DNA from 3 places in the Marinomonas rhizomae genome. Region 1 is predicted to be linked to each of the others. Evidence: riboswitches for the same ligand, from Rfam matches in the RefSeq annotation. Region 1 holds a riboswitch; each other region holds the start of a gene.

Region 1 (8,222 bases):
TCCCTCTATTAAGGGCGTTGGAAATTCCACAACAAAACTCCAAAATGTTTTGAGATTCAATACAAACAAAAACAGCCCTCTTTACTATAAAGAGAGCTGCTTTGATAACGATATAGTAAAGGAATATCCTCCCCTACCACAATCGACAAGTGAAACCTTACCCCATTAACTCAAGCAAGCGAGCAGCGGACGCTTTAGGATCATCAGCGCTGCAAATTGCAGAGACCAGCGCTAAACCATGAACACCAGTGGAACAAAGTTCAGGGATATTCCCTTCATGGATTCCTCCAATGGCAACAATAGGTAAAGACGTTACCTTGAGTGCCGCCTTTAGCCCATCTATCCCCCAATGATGCTTAGTATTGAGTTTTGTTGGTGTCGCGAAGATGGCACTTAAGCCAATGTAATCAATCGGCAAAGAATCGGCCTCAGCAAGCTGTTCTTGTGTTTCGATTGATAGCCCTAAAATTTTATCAGGGCCGATTAACTGACGAGCGACCTTAGCTGGCATGTCCGATTGGCCGAGATGAACGCCATCGGCATCCACTGCGAGCGCGACATCTACTCGATCATTAATAATTAAAGGAACGCCTGAGCCTTTAAGAATATCTTTAACGGCCAAAGCTCGTTCAATAAAAGCACGCACATCGCCATGCTTTTCGCGAACTTGAACCATGGTCACACCACCTTCCACCGCCTTGCTTACAACTCGTTTTAAGGTGGCTAAATCTTGTTGGTCATCGGTAACCAAATACAAACGATAGAGATTCATTGTGTTTCCTTTAAGCCAATTGTCATTTCTCTAACAGACTAATCTATTAACTAACCTGAAGTTTGAGTCGCTTGGCTAATGTGGCTTCATCCAACAAATACAACTCATCAATAATGGTCAGCTGTAAGCTACCTGGCCCACGCGCTTGCTCGGCTGCAATTTCTCCGACAACACCAAGCACTGCGGCGGCAGCCACTCCCGACTTATCCCCAACAGCTGCAAACGCCGCCGTTAACGCGCTTAAGGTACAACCCATCCCAGTAACGCAAGGCATCATGGCATGGCCGTTGTTGAGCTTAACCGTTTGCTCACTTGTCACTATGTAATCAGTCTCTCCGGAAATAACGACACTGGCGTTATATTCTTTAACCAAGAAATGCGCCGCGCTCAGTGCGGTATCACTGCTATCTAGTGCATCCACACCTTTGCTTTTGGCTTGTTCATTTGCCAGTGCGATGATTTCCGATGCATTACCACGGATAATCAGTTGATCAGCCAATCGTGCTATTTTACGAGAGGTATCAGTGCGCAAGGCACTGGCTCCGCAACCAACGGGGTCAAGTACGACAACCTTTCCATTCACATTGGCTTGTTCGACAGCAAACGTCATACGTGGAATCCAAGCGCTATCTAGCGTACCGATGTTGATCACCAATGCCCCAGCAAACGCCATCATCTCTGCCATTTCTTGCTTAGAATGCGCCATAATGGGAGACGCCCCAATCGCTAGCAGCGCATTAGCCGTATTGTTCATCACCACATAGTTGGTAATGTTCACGACTAAAGGCTTTTGTTCTCTTACGGCAGTAAGCGCTTGAGTGATTTGTTCAACTAACATTTTCATGCTCCTATCAATGTTACTTAGCGTTTAAGCCTTGTTGCCAAAAAGCGATTTCCATGCGGGTAGCCGTCTTAAATACATCAACTAAATTCTGTCCACGCTGGCTGTTTATATCAATCTCGGACAACAGCTTATTAAAGTGCTCCATTCCTGTCATAACACTCGACTGGTAGTCGTCACCACTATAAAGCTTAATCCAGCTCGCATAAGGGTTACCCTCAATGACGGTACTTTCATCTTCAAGTAGCTGTTTACCAATCACACCGTAACCGACAGAACAGGGCGCTAACGCTGCATAAAGATCGACTAAATCGCCAGTCATACCCGCATCCAATACATAACGGGTGTAGGCCACAGTACCAAAATCTTCCGCTTCGTTTTCAAGATCCGCTTCTGTTAATCCCCATTGTGCGCAATATTCCACATGATGAGCGGTTTCTGAATCTAACAGGTTATACACAGTCGGCAAGGCACGGCGCATATCTTCTAACGTACGCGCTTTGTAAATTGCCAAGGCATACGCACGGGCATATTGCTTGAGAAACAAGAAATCTTGCTTTAGATAATGCAAAAAGCACGGTTGCTCAAGAGTGCCTTTTGCTAACTGCTGCACAAACGCGTGTTCTGTGTAGGCGGTCCAATCTTCCTGACAGGCGGCGATCAAATCTTGGTATTTCATATTACAAATCTCTTAAAGTAAGGTGCTTTAGGTATTAGTCAAAAGTCGGTACGTAATCTTTCGCTTTCGGTAACGTATTAATGACTTTATGGTCGAACAAGAACTGGGCGTAATCGTCATAGCGTTTTAGATCTACCGCGGCTGGTCGTAGCGCAAAGCGGCTCAAGGAATCATTCCAAGCGCGCTTGTTTAACTCGTTATTAAGCGTATCAGGGGCATAAGCAACAAACTGTTCCCACGCTGCATTTGGATGATTGACGATATACGTCGTGGCTTGCTGAATGGCTTTATTAAAGGCTTCTATGTCTTTTTTATTGTAGGTGTTGGCGTTAGCGACAAAGATCAGCTCATCATAAGAAGGCACACCGTGCTCTTCTGGGTAAAAGGCTTTGGCTTTGTATCCCTCTAACGCGAGCTGATTGATTTCAAAGTTACGAAAACCGCCCCAAATCGCATCGACTTTGCCTGAGGCAAGAGACGACGAGAGCGCCCAACCCACATTAATAATGTTCACATCAGAAAATTTAACGCCTTCTTGCCCAAGCATGGTGCCAAGCGTCGCTTCTTCGTTCCCAGCAATAGAGATGCCAATGCTTTTCCCTTCAAGATCCGCAAGGGAGTCGTTTTTACCATTATCAAGCACCAACAGAGTATTCAATGGTGTCGCGATCAAAGTAGAAGCACGGATTAAAGGTAAACCAGCAGACACATCCATGGTCAAATTTGGTTGGTATGACACGGCCAAGTCCACTTTACCTGCGGCGACTAATTTAGCAGGCGTACTTGGATCAGCAGGCTCTTCGATTTTCACCTGCAGGCCTGCCTGTTCAAAGTAGCCACGCTCTTTGGCAATAATGATAGGGCCATGACCTGGATTAACAAACCAATCCAGCATTAACGTTAGCTTCTTTTCTGCCGCCATAACATTATTCGAAACCAGCACCGCAAACAGAGCAATGGCACTCAGCAATGTATTTTTATTCATCGATTTTTTCCTTATATGGTTCTACTTATTTTGCCAAGGGATGGCTTTTTTCAATACTATGTCCGTGCTGAAATACAAGATGATCGAGAGCACCGCGAGAATAAATAAGGCGGCAAACATCTCATCAATAATCATCCGCGCATTCGCTTGCAGCATCAGATAACCCAAGCCTTCGCTTGACCCTACCCATTCGCCAACCACCGCACCAATCGGCGCAATAACAACGGCAACACGAATGCCTGAAGCGAGCGTCGGCAAAGCCGCAGGCAATTGAATATGCCGCAACAATTGCCACTTCGAGGCGCCCATGGTTTTAGCAAGGTCAAGATAACCGGTAGGTGTGTTACGCAGGCCGTCATAACAACAGGTCGTCACCGGAAAGAAGATAATAATGGCCGCAATGACCACTTTTGAGGCAATGCCATAGCCTAACCAGAGCATCATCACCGGCGCGATAGCAAACACAGGAATGGCTTGGCTAGCAATGAGTATGGGGAGCAGCCAACGCTTAAGCGGCTGAAACATCAACATCATCAAGGCAAACAATAAGCCCATGGTTAACCCTAAACCGAGACCGAGCAAAATTTCTTGCGCGGTAACCCAAGTATGCTTGAGCAGCACATCATAGCGGGTTCCTAAACGATCGAGCACCGCGATTGGCGACGGCAAAATAAAGCTTGGCATCTGAAAAGCCACCACCACAATTTGCCAAAGACCAAGAATCACTGCCGTGCTGATCACCAACCGTAGCGCCGAATACGTAATACGCTCTTTCTTACTAAGGCGTGTCGACACAGAATGGTACTGAGCCATATCACTCATAGTCTTTCTCCAACTGATCCAAAATAGCTTGTTGCAAAGCAGCGCATTCAGCATCGAGTTTTCGAGGTGGCGACGACTCAGGAACATCCAACTGCTGAGCTTGGGCTGGCGCACCTTGAAGAACATACAATTGATCTGCCAAACGCACTGCCTCTTGCGGATCATGAGTGATCAATACAACCGTTTTGTCTTTTAACAAGGAGGCGGACAACGTCTGCAACTTGTGCCGAGTAACCGCATCAAGCGCTGAAAAGGGTTCGTCCATCAACACCAGCGGTTTGTCTTGCATTAAAGTACGAGCAAGCGCCACCCGTTGACGCATACCACCGGACAGTTGGGCGGGAGTCATATAGGCATTATCTGCAAGGCCGACTTGCTCAAGCAAAATCAGTGCGCGCTGCTTATCGTGTTCTTTGTTAGGAGCGGCATTGGCAAAGCGTGAGCTTAAACACACGTTGTCCAACACATTTAGCCAGGGAAGGAGCAAATCTTGCTGTGCCATATACGCAATATGGTCATGCAATACTATATTCTCAGCAGATACGTTATTGCCACTAACCGCAATCTCACCTTGCCATTCCACTTGATCGTCTAGTAGACCAGCAAGATAACGCAATATCGTCGTTTTACCGCTGCCACTACGACCCAGCAGCACCGTCCACTGATTCGCCGGAATGGTCATATTCATCCCTGCTAGCGTTGGTACCGGAGTGCCTTTGTATTGAAGGCCCCCATGACGAATCTTTATGCCGATGATGGCTTTAGCGCACATCTTGATGGCCTGCAAAGAAGTGATGAACTGGGCCGTGGCCTTGACCGATATCTAACTCATCCGCATGGGCAATCGCGCCGGTAATATACTGTTTACCTAACTGAACGGATTGCTGCAGGCTATTGCCCTGAGCAAGGTAAGAGGCAATCGCAGAAGACAGTGTGCAGCCTGTTCCATGGGTATTTTTTGTGACTAGCCGTTTAGCGCTTAATAGCTCAAAGCCATCTTGTGTGATCAAAAGGTCGTTACTGTTTTCGTCCGCCTCTAAATGCCCTCCTTTTAGCAAAACCGCCTTAGCGCCCAATGCACGTAAATCCGCCATCATATCGTTCATTTCGACTTCAGATTGAGGCACGGCATGACCGGTTAGCGCGGCCGCTTCAGGTAGGTTGGGTGTAACAATGTCAGCAAGAGGGAGTAATGTCTCTTTTAACGCGGATATTGCCGAGTGCTTTAGCAATAAATCACCGCTAGTAGCCACCATCACAGGATCAATCACGATATATTTCGGCTCGTATTGGCGTAATTTAGCGGCCACGACCTTGATGATACTGACATCAGCCAGCATGCCTATTTTCACCGCAACAATATTAAGATCAGTAAAAACGGCGTCTAGTTGACTCGCGACATGGTCAAGCGGAATCGGATAAATAGCCGAAACGCCTAGCGTATTTTGTGAAGTAATCGCGGTAATGACAGAACAGGCAAAGCTACCCGTGGCGGACATAGCCTTAATATCCGCTTGAATACCCGCACCGCCGCCACTGTCTGACCCTGCAATGGTAAGCACAATAGGAATATTTTTTGACGCGGTTTGATTCGTTTTTTGCTGTTTAAGGTGTTGCTGTGTAGATGGTGCCATTATCGTTCCTATTAAAGACGTATAGGAACTGACTTTGGCCATTCTGGAGGGATCAAAGATCGGACTCGCATAAGATAGCCGTAATTGCTCGGCTAAAGGCAAAGTGCAAATAGTTCCCTACGCCAGTGCTAACTGAATCAGGTTCTGCGGGTCTCTTTCGATCTCAGCCAATGCATTGGCCCCCCGACTATTTCACAGAAAGGATAACAGGACATTCAGGTGAAAGGTATTCTTTTTTAAACAGCCGACACATACAAAAACGGCCCTCTTTACACTAAAGAGGGCCGTTTGATTTCAGAAGTAATGTACCGTAACAAGGATTTACAACAGCCACATAACGCTATGAAATTTCTCGCAAACTAAGCTCTGTCTCAAACGAATAAAATTTCGCACTTAGACCTGCAACACGTACCCCATAAAGGCGCGCGGTATCGAGATCCCCTTGCGACATTTCTTCAGGTCCAGCATCGGCAGCAACTTGTGCCATTGGACCAAGAAATGACCCCATTCGGTTGATATCATCACGCTGTGACGCTTTTGTATTAGAAGACTTCATTCCCATACCGACCCAAATACCTCTATGCTGAGCCGCAAATAAAGTGAAGTATTGCAGAGTCGATAGCTTGTCACCATTGATACTAGAGCTGTTGGTAAAACCGCCGAACACTTTGTTTTTCCATTGATCTTCGAACCACGGCTTTGATGATGCATCAGCAAACTTCTTGAACTGCCAACTTGGCCCGCCCATATAGGTTGGAGATCCTAAAATCACAAAGTGCGCTTTGCTAATATCAGACCACGCTGTTTCGCTTAACTCACCATTTGCATCAATCGGTAGCAGTTTGGCGTTCGCTCCATCCGCAACAGCTTCTGCCACTCGTCGAGTATGGCCATAACCAGAATGATAGATAACTACCCCTTTCAACTCTGAAGAAAAACTCATAACACACCTCTTAATTTGATTGATAAAACTTGCCCTAAAGACAAAACAAAAAACGCCCGGCTTTTCATCACAGAGCACAACGCAAAGGCTTTTGCCTAAATTGAAATAACAGAACTACCAAAACCAACAATGGAAAAATGACATGCAGCCACTGCTGATATAGTACGAGCGTAATAAGCGCCCCCACTAAAACCAAACCACCTAAAGCAAGACCAGCCTGCCGCAATTTAAGCGACGACTTGGTTTGCCAATAAGCACTTAAAAGCTCAAGTGCCGCGGTGATGTAATGGAAACCATCGGGGTAACCCCAACGGCTGTAGTCTTCAAGCAAGGGAGCAGGAGGAAACACATTCAACAATCCCGCAAAGACAAAAAAAGCGACCAACAACCAAGTCATAAAAAATTGGTAAGAAAACAGTTTCATCTGACTACTCTCCTAGCTATCGCAATGTTGGCGTAGTTTGCTTACCGGACGGCATGCGAGTAGGCGCGGTACGTTCAAGCATCCAGCCAGGATATTCCGGAACCAGACGACTAACAGAGTCCAGAATAGTTAGATCTTGCTGATCTAACTGGATCTCTACTGCTGCAAGGTTCTGCTCTATTTGATCGAGGCGTTTTGCTCCTGTAATCACAGACGTTACAAAAGGCTTACTCAATACATAAGCAAGTGCCACGGCAGCAATAGAAGCATCATGTTTTGCTGCAATCGGTCGCATAGCATCAACACACGCCCAAACTTTGTCCCTATCCACAGGAGGAAAGTCAAAATTGGCACGCCGCCCTTCGCCTTTTGAGTCTGGCGAAAATTTTCCTGATAGCAGCCCGCCAGCCAAAGGAGACCAAGCCAGTAATCCCATCTTTTCTTCCATTAACATGGGAGCCATTTCACGCTCTAAATCTCTCCCAGCCAAAGAAAAATAGCCTTGCACCGTTTCAAATCGCGCAAAGCCTTCTCGCTCAGCAATGCCCTGTGCTTTCGCGATCCGCCAAGCCGCCCAATTAGACAAACCGATATAACGAATCACTCCTCGCGAAATAAGGTCATCAAGTGTACGAAGTGTTTCTTCAATGGGCGTAACAGGATCGTTAGCGTGAATTTGATATAGATCGATGTAATCCGTCTGCAAACGTTCCAAACTTGCCTCCACCGAATCCAAAATATGGCCTCGAGAAGCGCCTCTATCATTCGGACCATTGCCCGAAGGATTAAAGACCTTAGTTGCAATGACCACATCTTTACGAGGCACGTTCAGATTTTTTAAAGCTTGGCCTAACATTTTCTCGGAGTGGCCATTTGTGTACACATCCGCCGTATCAAAAAAATTAACACCAGCGGAAAAGCAACAATCCACAATACTGTCTGCTGTCGCCTGATCCATTCCAGCAATATCGTGATATAGACCTTGCTGACCAACCGGACCAAATGTCATAGTTCCAAGGCATATTTCCGACACAAATAACCCAGTATTACCCAGTTGGTTATAGCGCATGTCATTCTCCCAAATAAGTGGAACCAGCTCGCCTGACTCTCTAGGATTCCACT
Region 2 (8,222 bases), 710 kb from region 1:
CAAGGGGCGACATTGGTAAAACCGAATTTCGTTGAGTTTGAAACCATTGTTGGGCAATGTGCCACGGACTCCGAGGTTCAAAAGAAAGGTGAGCTTCTACGAAAACAATTTAGTTGGGGAGCTTTGCTTGTCACCCGCGGAGAAGACGGGTTAGTACTTTTTGAAGAGGGTTGCGTGCCGTTCTCTTTGGCAACGACTGCTAAGGAAGTTTACGATGTTACTGGCGCAGGTGACACTGTTATTGCTGTATTAACCGCAATATATGTTACGAGTAAGCGCTTTAAAGATGCGGTTGAATACGCGAATCAAGCGGCTGGATTTGTGGTCGGAAAATTAGGCACAGCATCCATTACAGCCGATCAGCTAGCTGGTATTATGTATCAGCGTTCACATTCAACGAATTTTGGTGTCTTGTCTCCTACAGATTTACTAGAGCAAATTAAGCTCGCTCAAGTGAGTGGCGAAAAAGTTGTGTTTACGAATGGCTGCTTTGATATTCTCCACCCTGGTCATATTGCTTATATGAAGCAAGCAAAAGGCTTGGGTGACAGGTTAGTTGTTGCTGTTAATACGGATGCATCTGTAAAACGCCTCAAAGGTGAAAAGCGTCCTATTAATAACCTAGTTCATCGCATGGCTGTATTAGAAGGAGTTGGTGCTATCGATTGGGTAACTTGGTTTGATGAAGATACTCCTAAAGAGCTTATAGAGATGCTATCGCCAGACGTTCTTGTTAAAGGGGGGGATTACACCATTGACACTATTGTAGGGGCATCTCATGTGCTTGAACGAGGCGGAGAAGTAAAAGTTTTAACCTTTGTAGACGGTTATTCCACCTCATCTATTATTGAAAAAGCGAATTTGTAAATGCAAGATAAAGCGTCTCCGCCTTCTCCAGAACAGCCAAGTAAGCAAGCACCTCAATCTGGTGCAAGAGTATATTTTCGGTTGCTTGGATATGTTAAATCCTCTTGGTTATATTTATTGCTGAGTGTTCTTGGCTATGTAATGTATTCCGCGATGGAACCTGCTTTGGCTGCATTACTTAAGCATATTGTTGATGTCGTATCCGAAGGGAAAATAACAGAAAGTCGTTTACTAATACCTCTAGCCATTTTAGGTATCTTTGTTGTACGTGGAATAGGGACTTTTCTCGGTGGCTATTTTATGGCGCAAGTGGCTAATAAGGTTGTATTTGACTTGCGTACCAGCATGTTTAATAAGCTTGTACTTTTACCGTCGAGCTATTATCACTCCATTCCTACCGGTCGATTACTGGCAAAATTAACTTATGATACTGAACAGGTCATTGGCTCTATAACTCAGGCCATACGAGTGATTTTACGTGAAGGCCTAACCGTAGTCGGTTTGTTGGGTTATATGATCTATATGAACTGGCGCTTGTCTCTATTGTTCTTGCTGGTCGTGCCTTTAATCGGTTTGGTTGTTTCTTATGCTTCTAAGCGATTTCGTAGACTCAGCACTCGAATTCAAAATGCAATGGGTGGTGTTACTGATGTTGCTTCAGAGGCGATTAAAGGTCATGAGGTGGTCAAAATATTTGGCGGAAGTCGCTATGAAACAGAGCGATTTTATAAAGCCGCTTTTGAAAACAGGCGTTCGCAGCTAAAAATGGAGAAGACGAAAGCGTTGAATGTACCTATTGTACAATTTATCCTGGCCTTTGCTATGGCTGTTTTGATTTGGTTTGCCTTGAGTCCTTCTATTAGCTCAAATATGACTCCAGGGGATTTTATTGCCTTTCTTACGGCGGCGGGTATGTTGGGCAAACCTATTCGTCAGTTGACGGATGTGAATAGTGTTTTGCAAAAAGGCATTGCCGCTTCCCATAGTATTTTCGATTTCCTTGATATGGAAGAGGAAGCAGATAACGGCACTGTTTCAATTGATCGTTTGAAGGGCAACATCGAATGGAAGTCGATGTCATTCAAATATCCGAACGCTGAAAAGCGAGCGTTAAAGAATATAAATTTATCATTGCCTGCTGGAAAAACGTTGGCTTTAGTTGGTCGCTCTGGTAGCGGGAAATCAACAATGGCGAACCTTATCCCGCGCTTTTATGATATTGACGATGGATCTTTGAGTATCGACGGTATCCTAATTAATGATTATAAGCTGACGGAATTGCGTTCTAATATTGCTTTGGTAAATCAACAGGTGGTGCTATTTAATGGCACGATTAGGGATAATATCGCCTATGGCTATTTGCGTGATAGCGCTGAAGAAGATGTTATTGAGGCGGCAAAGGCGGCAAATGCTTGGGGCTTTATTCAAGAGCTTGACGAAGGTTTGGATACCATGGTTGGTGAAAATGGTGTGCTTTTATCTGGAGGTCAGCGTCAACGTATTGCGATAGCGAGAGCTATATTGAAAAATGCGCCTATTTTGATTCTGGATGAAGCAACATCTGCATTGGATACGGAATCGGAGCGAGCCATTCAATCTGCTCTAGATAATCTAATGGAAAATCGTACTACGATCGCGATCGCTCACCGACTCTCGACGATTGAAAATGCCGATATTATTGCGGTGGTGGACCATGGAGAGATTATCGAGCAAGGCTCGCATAGTGAGTTACTGGCGTTAGATGGCGCTTATGCGCAGCTTCACAATCAGCAATTCAGTGAGACTCCAGCTTAACTATGTGGCTATACCGTTCTTTATTGGTGTTATTAACGCCGGTTATTTTATCGAAAATACGGCGTTTTAAGAAAACCTATAAACATTATCGTGCAAAAGAAGCCTTTGGCTTTTGGTCTTCTGTTGAAGCGGATTTATGGATTCATTGTGCGTCTGTGGGGGAGGTACTGGCCGTTCGTCCTTTGGTGCTTCAGTGGCGTGAAAAGTATCCTACGCAAAAATTGTTAATTACTACAATGACACCAACGGGTGCAGAGCAAGTGGTTAAAACCTTCCCTTTTGCTGAGCATCGATATTTGCCAATGGACTGGCGCTCAAGTGTTAAAAGGGCGCTGAAAAAGCTGACTTGCAAACATTTATTGATTGTTGAAACTGAGCTTTGGCCAAACTTGTTGCAACTCGCTAAGTATAAAGGTCTGCGTGTTGAAGTTGTGAACGCACGCCTTAGTGATCGTTCTTTTCTACGTTATAAAAAGTTTTCGACTATTTCTAAGTCTTTGTTTGCCTTGCCTGACTGCTTTCTGGCTCATGCCCAAGCTGATGCTGTGCGCTTTGAAGAGTTGGGAGCGAAGAAAGTATTGGTGACAGGAAGTATCAAATTTGATCTTGCTGTCCCCCCTGAAGTATTCCAAGCCAATTGGCGTGGGCAATTAGGGGCTCGTTTTATCTGGGTGGGAGGCAGTACTCACCGAGGTGAGGATGAAATGCTCTTGCGTATTCATAAGGTGCTCTTACAGAAGTACCCTGATGCGTTATTGATACTGGTTCCTCGTCATCCCGAACGTTTTGAAGCCGTGCAAAGTTTGGCAAAACAGTATTTTGATCGAGTTGCGCTTCGCACTCAAACATCTCTCGATCAATGGACTAACTTCGAAGTGGTGGTCGGAGATTCTATGGGGGAGTTGATGCATTATTATCAAGCATCTGACTTGGCGTTTGTTGGTGGTAGCTTAATTAAGCGCGGTGGACATAACCCTATTGAGCCGGCTTTACTTGGTAAAGCTATTTTGGTTGGACCATATACCTTTAACTTTTTAGATATTACCGAACAGCTTTTACAGGTAAATGGCGCGATTCGTTGCCAAGACGAGGCGCAATTAGAGAAAGTTGTCATTGATCTAGCGGGGCAGTCGTCTCAGCGCTTCCGTCTTGGACAAGCTGCATTGCGTTTCGCAGAAAAAAACCAAGGAGCTGTTACTAGAGTGCTTGCCGAAATAGACTTCCGTTGATCGACTCTTTACAATGAGCGCTCATTATCTCATGGGGTGTTTTAGCATTTAATAAATGTTAAAGCTGAGAAGCGGATTGACCGCTAACCCACCGAACCTGATCCAGATCATGCTGGCGTAGGAATCGAGATAGCAAGTTGAGCTACCAACATGTGTAGTGGCTCAAATATCATTCTTGCCATTTCCCCTGTACGCCGCTCACTTATTTTAGGAGCGACACTTTGAAACCCTTTTCTTTATCCTCTCTTTTTTCTGCGGCTGCCGTTAGTCTTAGTGTGGTTATTTCGCCTGTAACATTGGCGACTGACACTCTAAATGTTTATACCTATGATTCGTTTGCATCTGACTGGGGGCCTGGTCCTAAGATAAAAGCTAATTTTGAGAAAGAGTGCGGCTGTAAAGTAAATTTTGTTGCGTTGGATTCTTCGGTTGGTATCTTGTCTCGTGTGCAGCTGGAAGGTAAATCGTCACAAGCAGATGTGCTTTTGGGACTAGATCTCAATCTAATGGAAGCAGCAAAGCAAACAGGCTTATTAATGGATCATAATGTTGATACTTCTGCCGTGACGATTGCTGGTGGCTGGTCTAATAAGACCTTTGTGCCATTTGATCAAGGTCATTTCGCCTTTGTTTACAACTCTGAAACGCTTGCAAACCCACCAAGGAGTTTGAAAGACGTAGTAGATAACCAAGATTTACGAGTGATTTATCAGGACCCTCGTACTAGTACACCGGGGCTTGGTTTATTGCTATGGATGAAATCTGTTTATGGGGACAATGCTGCAGATGCCTGGGAGCGCCTGTCTTCTCATACAGTAACGGTCACGAAAGGCTGGTCCGATGCATACGGTTTATTCTTGAAAGGCGAGGCGGATGTAGTGTTGAGTTACACGACTTCTCCTGCTTACCACATTGTTGCCGAAGGTGAGAATAAGTATAAAGCTGCAACTGCTAGTGAAGGGCTTTACCCACAAATTGAAGTGGCCGCTATGATGAAAGATGCACCTCATCCCGCGTTGGCTAAGCGTTTTATGCAGTTTATTCTACAGCCAGGATTTCAATCGACTGTCGCTACGGGGAACTGGATGTTGCCAGTGGTTAAGCTTGATGAGAAATTGCCAGCGGCTTTTGATAGTGCTTTAAAGCCTACAAACAATTTGGTCTTGCCAGCAAAAGACGTCGCGCAGTATCGAAAAGCGTGGATTAATGAGTGGTTAAATGCCACGACTCGATAATAGGCGTTAAGTTGCTTTCTTTTCGAGCTGTAAAAGGGTTGTGGCCAGCGCTATTGGGCGTTGGTTTTTTCCTGTTAATGGGGGCTGCCAGTTTGGCGGCTCTTTTGCGTTATAGTGAATTATCCTCCTGGTATGGTTACCTGCAGCAGCCTTATCTTTGGCGAGTTGTGCGCTTTTCCTTATGGCAAGCCTTGCTAAGTAGCGGTATTAGTTTGCTTATTGCTATTCCTGTTGCTTCTTGCCTTATTCATCGCCGGTTTTATGGGCGTGCCGCTTTACTTCAATTGTTTTCCGTCTCCATGGTGGTGCCAACCATTGTGGCTATTTTAGGATTGGTGGTTGTTTATGGACGAACTGGATGGTTGAACCAGTTGTTTGGGGTGCAAATTCCCTTATATGGTTTGGTGGGGATTTTATTAGCCCACGTGTTTTTTAATATGCCATTGGCGGTACGTCTTTTGTTGCAAGGGTATGACTTGATACCTTCAGGGCAGTGGCGCCAGGCTTCGCAGCTAGGGTTCTCTCGGTGGTCGGCTTTTCGCTGGATTGAATGGCACTATATTAAAAAGGTTCTGCCTGGTGCCTTTGTGTTAATTTTTATGTTGTGTTTTTCGAGCTTTGCTGTAGTGCTAAGCTTAGGCGGAGGGCCAAAATTTAGTACTTTGGAGGTTGCTATTTACCAAGCACTTAGGTTTGATTTTGATCTTGATAAAGCCAGTTTTTTAGCTTTGCTTCAGGTGTCGATATGTACTTTATTTGCGATTATTGTATATCGCTTAGCACCTATTAATCGTCAAGATGTGAGTTTGTTGGCGGTAAAAAGTTATGAGCTCAAAGATTCTGTTTGGGCTAAAACCGCTGATTTTTTAGTCATGCTTTGTGCGTTGTTATTGGTTATTCCACCCTTTTTAGCGATTTTTGATCCAATTTTCTCACCGGTTTTTTTGAAGACATTGCAATCCGTTGCATTGTGGAATGCTGTGCTAGTTTCCTTACAAATTGCGATTCCTGCTGCGTTGGTGAGTTTGTTGCTGGGTGTCTGCTTTGCTGTGCTTGCGCGTTTTTGTATGGCACGTCGATATTTGGCTTGGTTACCAAATAAGATTGAACATTTAGGGAATATTATTTTGATGGTGCCAGGGCTGGTGATTGCAACTGGGTTGTTTTTGACTCTACGTGACCTTGGCTTGGGGTTGCAGTCCAGTTATTGGATTGTTGTCTGGGTCAATGCTGTAATGGCCTTGCCTTTTGTGTTGCGGGCTTTGATGCCTGTCATGTATCAGCAGGAACGGCGCTTTCGAAATGTGTATGTGAGTTTAGGTGTTCAGTCATGGTCCCGATGGTGCTTAGAATGGCCGCTCGTTCGAAGCAGTGTTGCCCAGGCTTTGGGTTATGCGCTACTACTTTCTTTGGGTGATATGGGAGTCATTGCGTTATTTGGTAGTCAGGGCTTGGTGTCCTTGCCCTTGTATTTGTTTCAATTGATTGGTTCTTATCGTTTGGAAGAGGGAGCTTGTGTCGCAGTGGTATTAATCTCTCTGTGCTTGATGTTGTTTTATTGTTCATCTCGCTTTATTGGTGGAGTAACTGATCGTGTTAAATATTAACCTTCAATATGATTGGGAGAATTTTCATGCGAGCTACAGTGTGGATATTTATCCCGGTGTCACTACTTTGCTTGGAGGTAGTGGCGAAGGAAAAAGTACCCTCTTACATTTGCTGGGGGGATTTTTAATCGGTCGAGGATCGCTTTCTTTCAACGAGGAATCTCTGCTTTCTTTGCCTGCCTATGAAAGGCCAATCTCGACCTTATTTCAGAGTGATAATTTATTCCCGCAATTAAGCGTTTGGCAAAATGTTGCTATAGGCTTGTCTCCTTCTTTGTCCTTGAGCAAAGAGCAAAAGCAAAAAGTCCAATGGGCACTTGATAAAACGCAATTGATTGATAAAGCCGAACGTTTCCCGCAGGCTTTGTCTGGCGGTCAAGTTCAGCGGGTGGCTATTGCTAGAGCACTGGTTCGGAAAAAGCCGATTCTATTACTTGATGAACCTTTTAGTGCCTTAGATCCAGCGTTACGAGAAGAAATGCTCTACTTGGTGAACGACGTGACGTTAGAACTGGGATTGACTACTTTGCTGGTGTCGCATTTGCCGCAGGAAGCGAGTCTAGTTGGTGGTCGTGTGATTTTGATAGAGCAAGGTTGCGTAACCGCTCATGAGAACGTGTCGGTATTGTCTCAGGCTGAGCCTCATCCGCTTTTCTCTCGTTACTTTGGTGTTTCTAGTGCTGGAGAGATTTCGCGTCGTAATGTCTAATAGCTCGACAAGTTAGCCTTGTTAGGTTAAATACTTCTGCTGATTTTCTTAAATAAAGAGTGACCGAGTGCTTGATAATCATGAGTTGTTGAAAAAAGGGATTATGATGACAATCGCATATGCGTTTGTAATGTCCCTTACGGCCTTAGCGGCTAAGCAGGCGCAAACCATAATTGCCGTATCAACTTTGGTTTTTTGGCAAAGCTTGTTTTGCGCTTTAATTTTGTTACCGCAAATGCGTGGACGTTGGCAGAAACGATCTTTTTCAGTGTGGAGGATTCATTTTTTACGTAGCTTCGGTGGCTTTATTGGTTTTCTTTTTTATTACTGGTCATTGAATCATATCCCCCTTGTAGAGGCTTCTTTACTCCGAACTTGTGCGCCATTGTGTGTTCCGTTTGTGGTATTGATACTGCATAAAATTAGGATTCCGAAGGCTCGTTGGTTGCCGCTTATTATTGGTTTTATTGGCGTGGCATTTATTATTCACCCTACACCAGATCACTTAAACCCTTGGCACATCGTGGGGTTTGCTTCAGCAATCGGTTTGGCGTTGTCTATGGTGACCACACGGATGCTGTCTCAACAGGTGTCAGGCCAAGAGACATTATTTGTGTATTTTTTTGTGTCGACGATTTTGTCTATACCATTGATTTTGGTGCAGGGTGACTCTTTGATCTTACCTGCTTCGGTATGGCCTCTTGTTGCTGCTGTTACTGTTACTTTATATGTCGGTATGTTTCTTTATAATTTAGCTTACACCTACGCACCAGCAAGTATT
Region 3 (8,222 bases), 1.7 Mb from region 1:
CGACAAGGCATTGTCACGAATTTGCGCCCCTGGATGTCCCTTGGCCAAATCCGCTGCATGAGCGGCGATTTTATAGGTGATCAAACCTTCTTTTACGTCTTCTTTGTTTGGCAAGCCAAGGTGCTCTTTCGGCGTCACGTAGCACAGCATGGCACAGCCGTACCAACCAATTTGCGCGGCACCAATGCCAGACGTGATATGATCGTAACCCGGAGCAATGTCTTGCGTTAATGGCCCTAACGTGTAAAAGGGTGCTTCGTGACAATGCTTCAGCTGCTCGGTCATATTCTCTTCGATAAGCTGCATTGGCACGTGCCCCGGCCCTTCGATCATCACTTGCACATCGTACTCCCAAGCGACTTTTGTCAACTCGCCCAAGGTGCGAAGTTCCGACATTTGTGCTTCGTCATTGGCATCCATGATAGACCCCGGACGCAAGCCATCACCAAGCGACAAGGCCACATCGTATTGCGCGCACAACTCACAAATCTCGCGGAAGCGCTCGTACAAGAAGCTTTCTGTATGGTGCGCCAAACACCATTTCGCCATGATAGAACCACCGCGAGACACGATGCCCGTCAGGCGTTTCGCCGTCATGGGCACATAGCGCAGCAAAACGCCGGCATGAATAGTAAAGTAATCCACGCCCTGCTCCGCTTGCTCGATCAAGGTATCTCGAAACACGTCCCAGTTAAGATTTTCGGCCACGCCATCGACTTTTTCCAAAGCTTGATAAATAGGTACGGTGCCAATTGGCACGGGCGAGTTACGCAAGATCCATTCACGCGTTTCATGAATGTTTTTACCGGTCGATAGATCCATTACAGTGTCTGCGCCCCAACGAGTTGACCACACCAGTTTTTCTACTTCTTCTTCAATGGAAGACGTCACGGCAGAGTTACCAATGTTGGCGTTCACCTTCACTAAAAAATTACGACCAATGATCATGGGCTCAGATTCTGGATGATTAATGTTGTTTGGAATGATGGCGCGACCTCTTGCCACTTCATCACGAACAAACTCTGGCGTAATGCGTGTTTGTAGATTCGCCCCAAAGCTTTGACCTGGGTGCTGCTTCAATAATAATTCGCTCTTGATTGCATCAATATTTTGATTTTCACGTAAAGCGATGTATTCCATTTCTGGCGTAACAATACCTTGTCGAGCGTAATGCATTTGCGTCACACACTTGCCTTGGCGCGCTTTGCGTACTTTAGGTAACTCTTTAAAACGCAATTCATCCAGAGCCGAGTTTTCTAAACGTGATTGCGCAAATTCTGACGACACACTGGGCAACACCTCGGAGTCATTGCGCTTGTCGATCCAAGAAGCACGCATTGGCGCCAAACCACGATACACATCGATATTTTCGTGCGGATCCGCATATGGACCAGAACAATCATAAACATAGATGGCTTCATTGGGTTCGAAAGTCAGGTTATCTGGATCAGAACCAATCGGTGTATCGGTTAAGTTGATCTTACGCATAGGAACGCGAATCGAATCGTCTGATCCGCTCAAATATATGCGCTCAGACGCTGGAAAAGGCTTGGCTTGTAATGATTCGATAAAAGACTTGGCGGCTTGGCGCGTTTCTTCTCGAGTCTGTTTTTTAGACAATTTGCTTGGTTTTTTTTGAGGTTTATTCGTAGTCGACATAGCACTTCCCTTATTTAAAAAATGGAGAATTGCTTGTCTGGGGTGCTGTTTTACAGGCAAACGCACTACTGGCGTTAATTTGCAAAACATGAACCCTGAATTTTATTAGGAAAGGATGCTGTAGACATATGACCGCATCGATTCCATAAAAATCAGGAGTTCATTCGATGCAGAAAAGAAAAATAGAGACTTTCTTGTTTCCTACGCGGGTATTAGCCCGATCAGGTTCTGCGGATCCCGCATTTAATTATGCGATCTCAGCCAAATGGCACTCCGACAAGTAGGGCTGAGTATACCCAGTCTTATCGGAATGTAAACACCCACATTTTCAGCAAGTGTTTGAGGAACCAATCAACGAAAAACTACTCGGCTTGCATTTCCAGCGCCATTTTATAGAGGTAATTTTTCTTCTCACCCGTTAATTTCGCCGCCATAACTGCCGCTTGCTTAACCGGTAAATCTTCTAGCAAAATCGTCAGAATACGCTTCGCTTCTAATTCGGCTTCATTACCGCTCTCTTGCGTAAAACTCAGCATAACGACAAACTCACCACGCATTTGGTTGGCATCTGCATCGAACTTGGCAAGTATTTCAGAGGCCGTTCCGGATAAAAATGTCTCAAATGTTTTCGTTACTTCCCGTGCTAAAACCAGCTGAGCATCCTCACCATAGACTTTTTGTACATCCGCAATGGAGTCATAAACTCGGTGAGTAGATTCATAAAAAACCACGGTGCCAGTTTGCTTCTTCCAAGATTCAAACAAGTCACAACGACCTTTGGATTTAGCAGGAACAAAGCCAGCAAAAAAGAACTGATCGGTAGGCAAACCAGAAGCACACAATGCTGAAATCAACGCGCAAGCACCAGGGATCGGCACGACTTTATGACCTTGCTCTCGTAATGCATGCACCACATGATAGCCAGGATCTGAAATAAGTGGCGTACCCGCATCAGAGACTAGGGCAACATTTTTGCCTTCCTCTAGTAAGCTGGCAACGTAGTTAGCTTTATCTTTTTCATTGTGATCGTGAATTGAAAATAGCTTCGCTTCAATCGCAAAATGATTGAGCAAGCGGCGAGTGTGTCGAGTGTCTTCTGCGGCTATATAGTCTACATCGCGTAAAGTTTGCTCTGCTCTCTTACTGAAATCATCTAGATTGCCAATTGGAGTGGCAACTATGTACAGCGACCCTCTCGCATCATCAGAACTATGTGGTACCATGTTGCCTCTTTTATTTGTCATTTTATAAGCTTATGAGCCTAATTAATTACCGCATCATATCATTAACTCTTTGTACTTTTCTGCTAAGCGCCTGTAATTCCATGAATTTAAATATGGAGCAGCCACAAAACAGGGTCCAAGCAAAAAATAGCGGTTCACAAGAAAGAACTTTGCCGCCTAGTATTTATCACCCAAAAAAAACAACCGATGTTTCCAAAGCGCTGGCCGATGCTTACCTCTCTGCCAAAAATCTGTATGAGCAAGGTGAGTTTCAACAGGCCATTGATATTTTAGAAGACAAGCTTTTAACAACGCCTTCTTCTATTCAATTTGAAGCCTATTTATTAGCTGCTTTGTCTGCGTCTTACTTGGATGATTCAATTGAATCTAAAAGCTATCTAGAGCAAGCAAATCAGCTTATTGCTGCGCGCCATCCGGACAATCAAAATAAACTTAAAGAAACAAGAGCATCCATCCTTGAACATTTTGGAAATTGGCTAGAAGTCGTCGACCTTCGCATGGATTTAACCTACAACCTTCCCCTTAACGAAGGCGAAGAAAATCAAGCAAAATTATGGATGGCGATCCAAAACCTGACTCAAAATGAAGTGGACGAATTATTTCAGCAGCAAAAACCTCTACTTAATGGCTGGCTGACAATAAGCAGCATATTAAGAAATCAAACCCTGTCCATTGAACAGCAACTTCAGATGTTCAAAAAGTGGCAAGCTGAAAATCCAAATCACCCAGCCGCCCTATCACCACCACAAGATTTTGAAATAATGGCTTCCGTTGAACAGATGGCACCTAAAAAGATCGTCTTGATGTTACCAATGAGCGGGAAGTTAGAACGCGCATCCCAAGCTATTGTTGATGGCTTCTTTGCCTCTTTCTACAAGCAAAATCAAGCCAGGCCAGAAATTCATGTCGTCAACGTTGATGACTATGCGACTATCCAAGAAGCACTTAATGCCGCCAACGAACAACAACCAGACGTCATTATTGGGCCTTTGCAAAAAAACAACGTTGCTCAAGTAAGTCGCCTAGAGTTACCCTACCCTGTTATCGCGCTTAATCAGCTCGATATTAATCAGCACCCTAAAAATCTGTATCATTTCTCTTTAAATGCCGAAGATGAAATACATGAACTCATCGCCTTCGCCAAACAAGAAGGGGCAACCAAAGCCGCCATTTTAAGCACACAAGATACCTGGGCTCTAAAACAAAGCGATGAGTTTCGTGCTGAAGCCGCCAAAGAAAATGTCACTATCACATCCAATCAGTCTTACGCGAACACCCCGAGAGGCAGACAAGATGCGGTTCAAAAATTACTATTGGTCACCGAAAGCTATGCTCGCAAGAGATCCATTGAAAAATGGATTGGAACAAACGTAGACAGCATAGCTCGGTCTCGTGAAGATTTAGATTATGTCTACTATATTGGCAAACTCAATGATGCCAAACAAATTCGACCGCTTTTAGATTTCTATTTCGCTGACAAAATACCTATGTTAGCTAGCAGCACTTTAAATGATAGTGCACCCGAAAGATCAACAAAACCAGAAGACATAGAACGCATACTATTCACTGAAGCACCGGCCCTTACACCAAAGAATACTTCACTTGAAGTTTTGCCTAAAAATCAGAGTTCAAATATTTTACGCAGACTACAAGCACTAGGAGCTGACTCGTACTTACTGGCAAACAAGTACCAGCTGTTCACATTGCTTCCAAGCACTAAAATTTCAGCAAATACTGGCATTATCACCATGGATGAAAATGGCATATTTCATAAAAGACCTGAAATCATGACTTACCGAAAAGGAAATTTGGTATATGCGAGCAGTCAGCAGTTTTTTGAACAAAAGGAAAAAGCCGAAAAATAACGGCGAGAAAGCAGAACAAGCTGCCGAAGCCTTTCTATTAGAGCAAGGGCTTCGGTTTGTAGAAAGAAACTACTTCTGCCGTATCGGGGAAATTGATTTAATCTTTAAAGATCAAAACACCTATGTTTTTGTAGAGGTTCGCTTCCGAGCAAACAATGCTCATGGAAGTGCCGCTGAAAGCCTCGGGCAATCAAAGCTTAAAAAAGTTCGCAATAGCGCTGCTTTATGGCTACAAAAGAACAACAAAGTAAACAATGCAAGTCGCTTCGATGCGATATTATTTGACGAAAAAATAGACTCTCAACATTTAACTTGGCTTAAAGCAGTATTTTAACCACTATGGATTTTCAAGAAGCAATCTACACACAATTTGCCCAGAGTTTTGAAGCACAACAACAGGCTCTGGAAAGCTTACCGCCTTACATTGAGCATGCTGCAAAAGTGATTTTTTCAAGCATTGCATCTGGCGGGAAGGTCATTTGCATCGGCAACAGTACTGGCTCTCACCTATCTCAGTATTTCAGTACATTGATGCTGGACAGAATGGACCGAGAGCGCCCTGGCCTACCCGCTATTAATTTGAGTGGTGAAGGCTCCGCACTATTAGCCATCACCCACAACGATAGCTACCACGACGTCTTCTCAAAGCAGATCACGGCACTTGGCAATCAAGGCGACATATTGTTTGTTATTGCAAACAGAGGCAACACCTCCCCCATAATACAAGCGATACAAGCAGCCCACGAGCGAAAAATGAGCATAGTCGCGCTGACTAGCCCAGAAGCTAAAAACGTCTCTTCACTGACCTCACAAGACGACACAGAGATAAAAATCAATCTACTCGGTACCGCCAGAGTTCACGAATGCCAACTTAGCGTCATTCATATTTTAGTTGACCTACTTGAGCGCCAACTGTTTGGCTACGAAGACTAGGTTTAATCCAATACAAAAACTTAAGACAAAAAAGCCGCTCGAGAGCGGCTTTTTTAGTCTTAAATAAAACTATCAGGCTTGTTCACGAACCTTGCGCTGACGCTCTTTTTCAAGTGCTTTTTCGAGACGATGTTTTTCAACTGCATCCAGCACTTCCGCACCGATATGCTCTTCACCACGAGAACGAGCAAGCTGAACCTGACGCTCACGCTCAATAAAGCGTTGGCGCTGCTCATCAGTGAATTTATCAACGCAATGCACGCAACTCACGCCTTGAATGTAATGCTCGCTTTGTTTCTCTTCTTCGGTAATAGGCATACGACACGCATGGCATTGGTCGTATTCGCCTTTTTGTAGATCGTGATTTACAGACACACGATTATCAAACACGAAACACTCACCTTCCCATAAGGTTTCTTCTTTCGGCACTTCTTCCAAGTACTTCAATATACCACCTTCAAGGTGATACACCTCTTCGAAGCCTTGCTCTAACATATAAGCGGTGGATTTTTCACAACGAATACCACCCGTGCAGAACATAGCGACTTTCTTGTGTTTCGCTGGATCCATGTTTTCTTTCACATAGGAAGGAAACTCACGAAAGGTCTCTGTTTTTGGGTTAACCGCATTTTTGAACGTGCCAATTTGCACTTCATAATCGTTACGGGTATCAACAAGAACCACATCAGGATCAGAAATTAAAGCGTTCCATTCAGTCGGCTTAACATAAGTACCGACCACGCGCTTAGGATCGATGCCTTCAACACCCATGGTAACGATTTCTTTTTTAAGCTTCACTTTGGTTCGGTAGAACGGCATGTCTTCGTCATAAGACTCTTTGGTGACAATCTTATCCAAACCTGGCTGCTGATCTAACCAAGCCAACATGGCATCGATACCTTCACGAGTACCCGCTACTGTACCATTAATGCCTTCGCTCGCTAGCAACAAGGTGCCACGAATACCGTTATCTTCTAGTGTTTTCTGAAGCGGTTCACGAAGGGATTCAAAATGGGGCAGTTCAACAAATTTATAAAGGGCACACACAACGACTTTAGACATAACATTCTCCTATGCGATCTGGAACGTAAAACCAGAGCAATTAAACAAGGCGCGCATTATAAAGATTTATAGACCATTTTTCGAGGCCAAATCCCAAAAAAACCACACAAACAAAAGGGAGTAAATTTACTGATCCGGATCAAGCGTAGACCCGGTGGTGTTATTAACACGGAACCAGCCAGCAATACTGTGCCGAGTCCGTTTCGCCACGACCACTTCATGATAAAAGCATTCGCTCAAAAACACCGCCAAGCGCCCTTTTTTCGGGAAAAAACGCCCTACTTCGATAGAAGAATCATGCTCATCGTAAATAATCAATTCACCGCCATCACCATCTTGCCAATCTTCATTCAAATACAAAACGGTCGATAAAATACGATTACTTTCGCCTTTAAAGGCATCTATGTGTTTTTCGTAAAACGCGCCTTTTTCATATCGGGCAAAATGCGCCTCATAATCGAACAACCCCAAGAACAAACGACGATTGAGTGCGACACGCAAGTCAGCCATCATTTTTAAAAAATCGGTGCGAATAGCTTTGTCTGGATCAATCCACTGAATATAATCACGTCGAGCATCCAAAACAATTTGATGATCTTGCTTACGACCAATACCCGCCTGCAACATCACCGCATTTTGTATGCTTTCTGCCTCATCCATTAACGCTTGAGTAAAATCCGATGAAAAAAAGTCGTCTTGTATGCTCCACCCCTTGGTCTGTAGATCCATTAATAAATTAGCAAATGGTTCCTCCCTACTGAAAGCGGGAATAGAATTTTCAACATACAGACGTTTAGCAGGCAGAACTTTATTAGACATAGATAGATTCGTCACTTAAAAAAGATCACTTGTAAAAAGACAAAATTACAACAACAGGTATGATACTGTAGCCAAAGATACAACACACCAAGATTTCACCTGATAGATTTAAAACAAAATGACTCAAACCTTTCAATTACGAGACTACCAAATTCAAGCCGTTGATGCGTCTTTGGGACACTTTCGTAATAGCGACGATCCAGCCGTTATTGTACTTCCAACAGGCGCAGGAAAAAGCTTAGTAATAGCAGAGCTTAGTCGATTAGCTAAAGGTCGAGTTATTTGTTTGGCACACGTGAAAGAACTGGTTGAACAAAACCACGCGAAGTTCTTGGCAACTGGCGCATCGGCGGGAATTTTCTCCGCTGGACTAAGCCAGAAAACCAGTACAGAAAAGACCACCTTCGCTAGCATCCAATCACTATCGGCAAACCTTGACGATTTTAACGAATCCGCAAGCTTAATCATCATTGATGAATGCCATCGCGTCGGCATGGAAGAAAGTGGCCAATACAATAAAACCATCGAACATTTTCGAGCTCTAAACCCTAAGGTAAAAATTCTTGGCTTAACCGCCACGCCCTATCGTTTAGGCAGTGGTTGGATCTACCAGAATCATTACCATGGCTACACGCGAACC

What was found. Region 1 has a riboswitch for thiamine pyrophosphate ahead of thiD (bifunctional hydroxymethylpyrimidine kinase/phosphomethylpyrimidine kinase). Riboswitches for the same ligand answer to the same signal wherever they lie in the genome.
Region 2: linked by a shared signal. The riboswitch ahead of thiB (thiamine ABC transporter substrate binding subunit) and the one ahead of thiD (bifunctional hydroxymethylpyrimidine kinase/phosphomethylpyrimidine kinase) in region 1 are both predicted to bind thiamine pyrophosphate.
Region 3: linked by a shared signal. The riboswitch ahead of thiC (phosphomethylpyrimidine synthase ThiC) and the one ahead of thiD (bifunctional hydroxymethylpyrimidine kinase/phosphomethylpyrimidine kinase) in region 1 are both predicted to bind thiamine pyrophosphate.

The regions. Positions count from the first base shown of each region.
Region 1 is NZ_CP073343.1:4,046,056-4,054,277, forward strand. It holds gene sfsA (DNA/RNA nuclease SfsA) at 1-30, opposite strand, end outside; gene thiE (thiamine phosphate synthase) at 158-772, opposite strand; gene thiM (hydroxyethylthiazole kinase) at 819-1,610, opposite strand; gene tenA (thiaminase II) at 1,630-2,292, opposite strand; gene KDW99_RS18970 (ABC transporter substrate-binding protein) at 2,327-3,277, opposite strand; gene KDW99_RS18975 (ABC transporter permease) at 3,299-4,099, opposite strand; gene KDW99_RS18980 (ABC transporter ATP-binding protein) at 4,092-4,871, opposite strand; gene thiD (bifunctional hydroxymethylpyrimidine kinase/phosphomethylpyrimidine kinase) at 4,861-5,733, opposite strand; TPP riboswitch at 5,831-5,929, opposite strand; gene KDW99_RS18990 (flavodoxin family protein) at 6,074-6,676, opposite strand; gene KDW99_RS18995 (DoxX family protein) at 6,744-7,100, opposite strand; gene KDW99_RS19000 (aldo/keto reductase) at 7,117-8,169, opposite strand.
Region 2 is NZ_CP073343.1:3,335,466-3,343,687, reverse strand. It holds gene hldE (bifunctional D-glycero-beta-D-manno-heptose-7-phosphate kinase/D-glycero-beta-D-manno-heptose 1-phosphate adenylyltransferase HldE) at 1-867, shown strand, start outside; gene msbA (lipid A export permease/ATP-binding protein MsbA) at 868-2,661, shown strand; gene KDW99_RS15775 (3-deoxy-D-manno-octulosonic acid transferase) at 2,664-3,890, shown strand; TPP riboswitch at 3,913-4,032, shown strand; gene thiB (thiamine ABC transporter substrate binding subunit) at 4,112-5,125, shown strand; gene thiP (thiamine/thiamine pyrophosphate ABC transporter permease) at 5,137-6,732, shown strand; gene KDW99_RS15760 (thiamine ABC transporter ATP-binding protein) at 6,719-7,441, shown strand; gene KDW99_RS15755 (DMT family transporter) at 7,509-8,222, shown strand, end outside.
Region 3 is NZ_CP073343.1:2,326,146-2,334,367, forward strand. It holds gene thiC (phosphomethylpyrimidine synthase ThiC) at 1-1,659, opposite strand, end outside; TPP riboswitch at 1,841-1,945, opposite strand; gene rsmI (16S rRNA (cytidine(1402)-2'-O)-methyltransferase) at 2,022-2,882, opposite strand; gene KDW99_RS11045 (penicillin-binding protein activator) at 2,996-4,768, shown strand; gene KDW99_RS11050 (YraN family protein) at 4,719-5,102, shown strand; gene KDW99_RS11055 (SIS domain-containing protein) at 5,108-5,701, shown strand; gene trhO (oxygen-dependent tRNA uridine(34) hydroxylase TrhO) at 5,774-6,763, opposite strand; gene KDW99_RS11065 (2OG-Fe(II) oxygenase) at 6,890-7,582, opposite strand; gene KDW99_RS11070 (DEAD/DEAH box helicase) at 7,701-8,222, shown strand, end outside.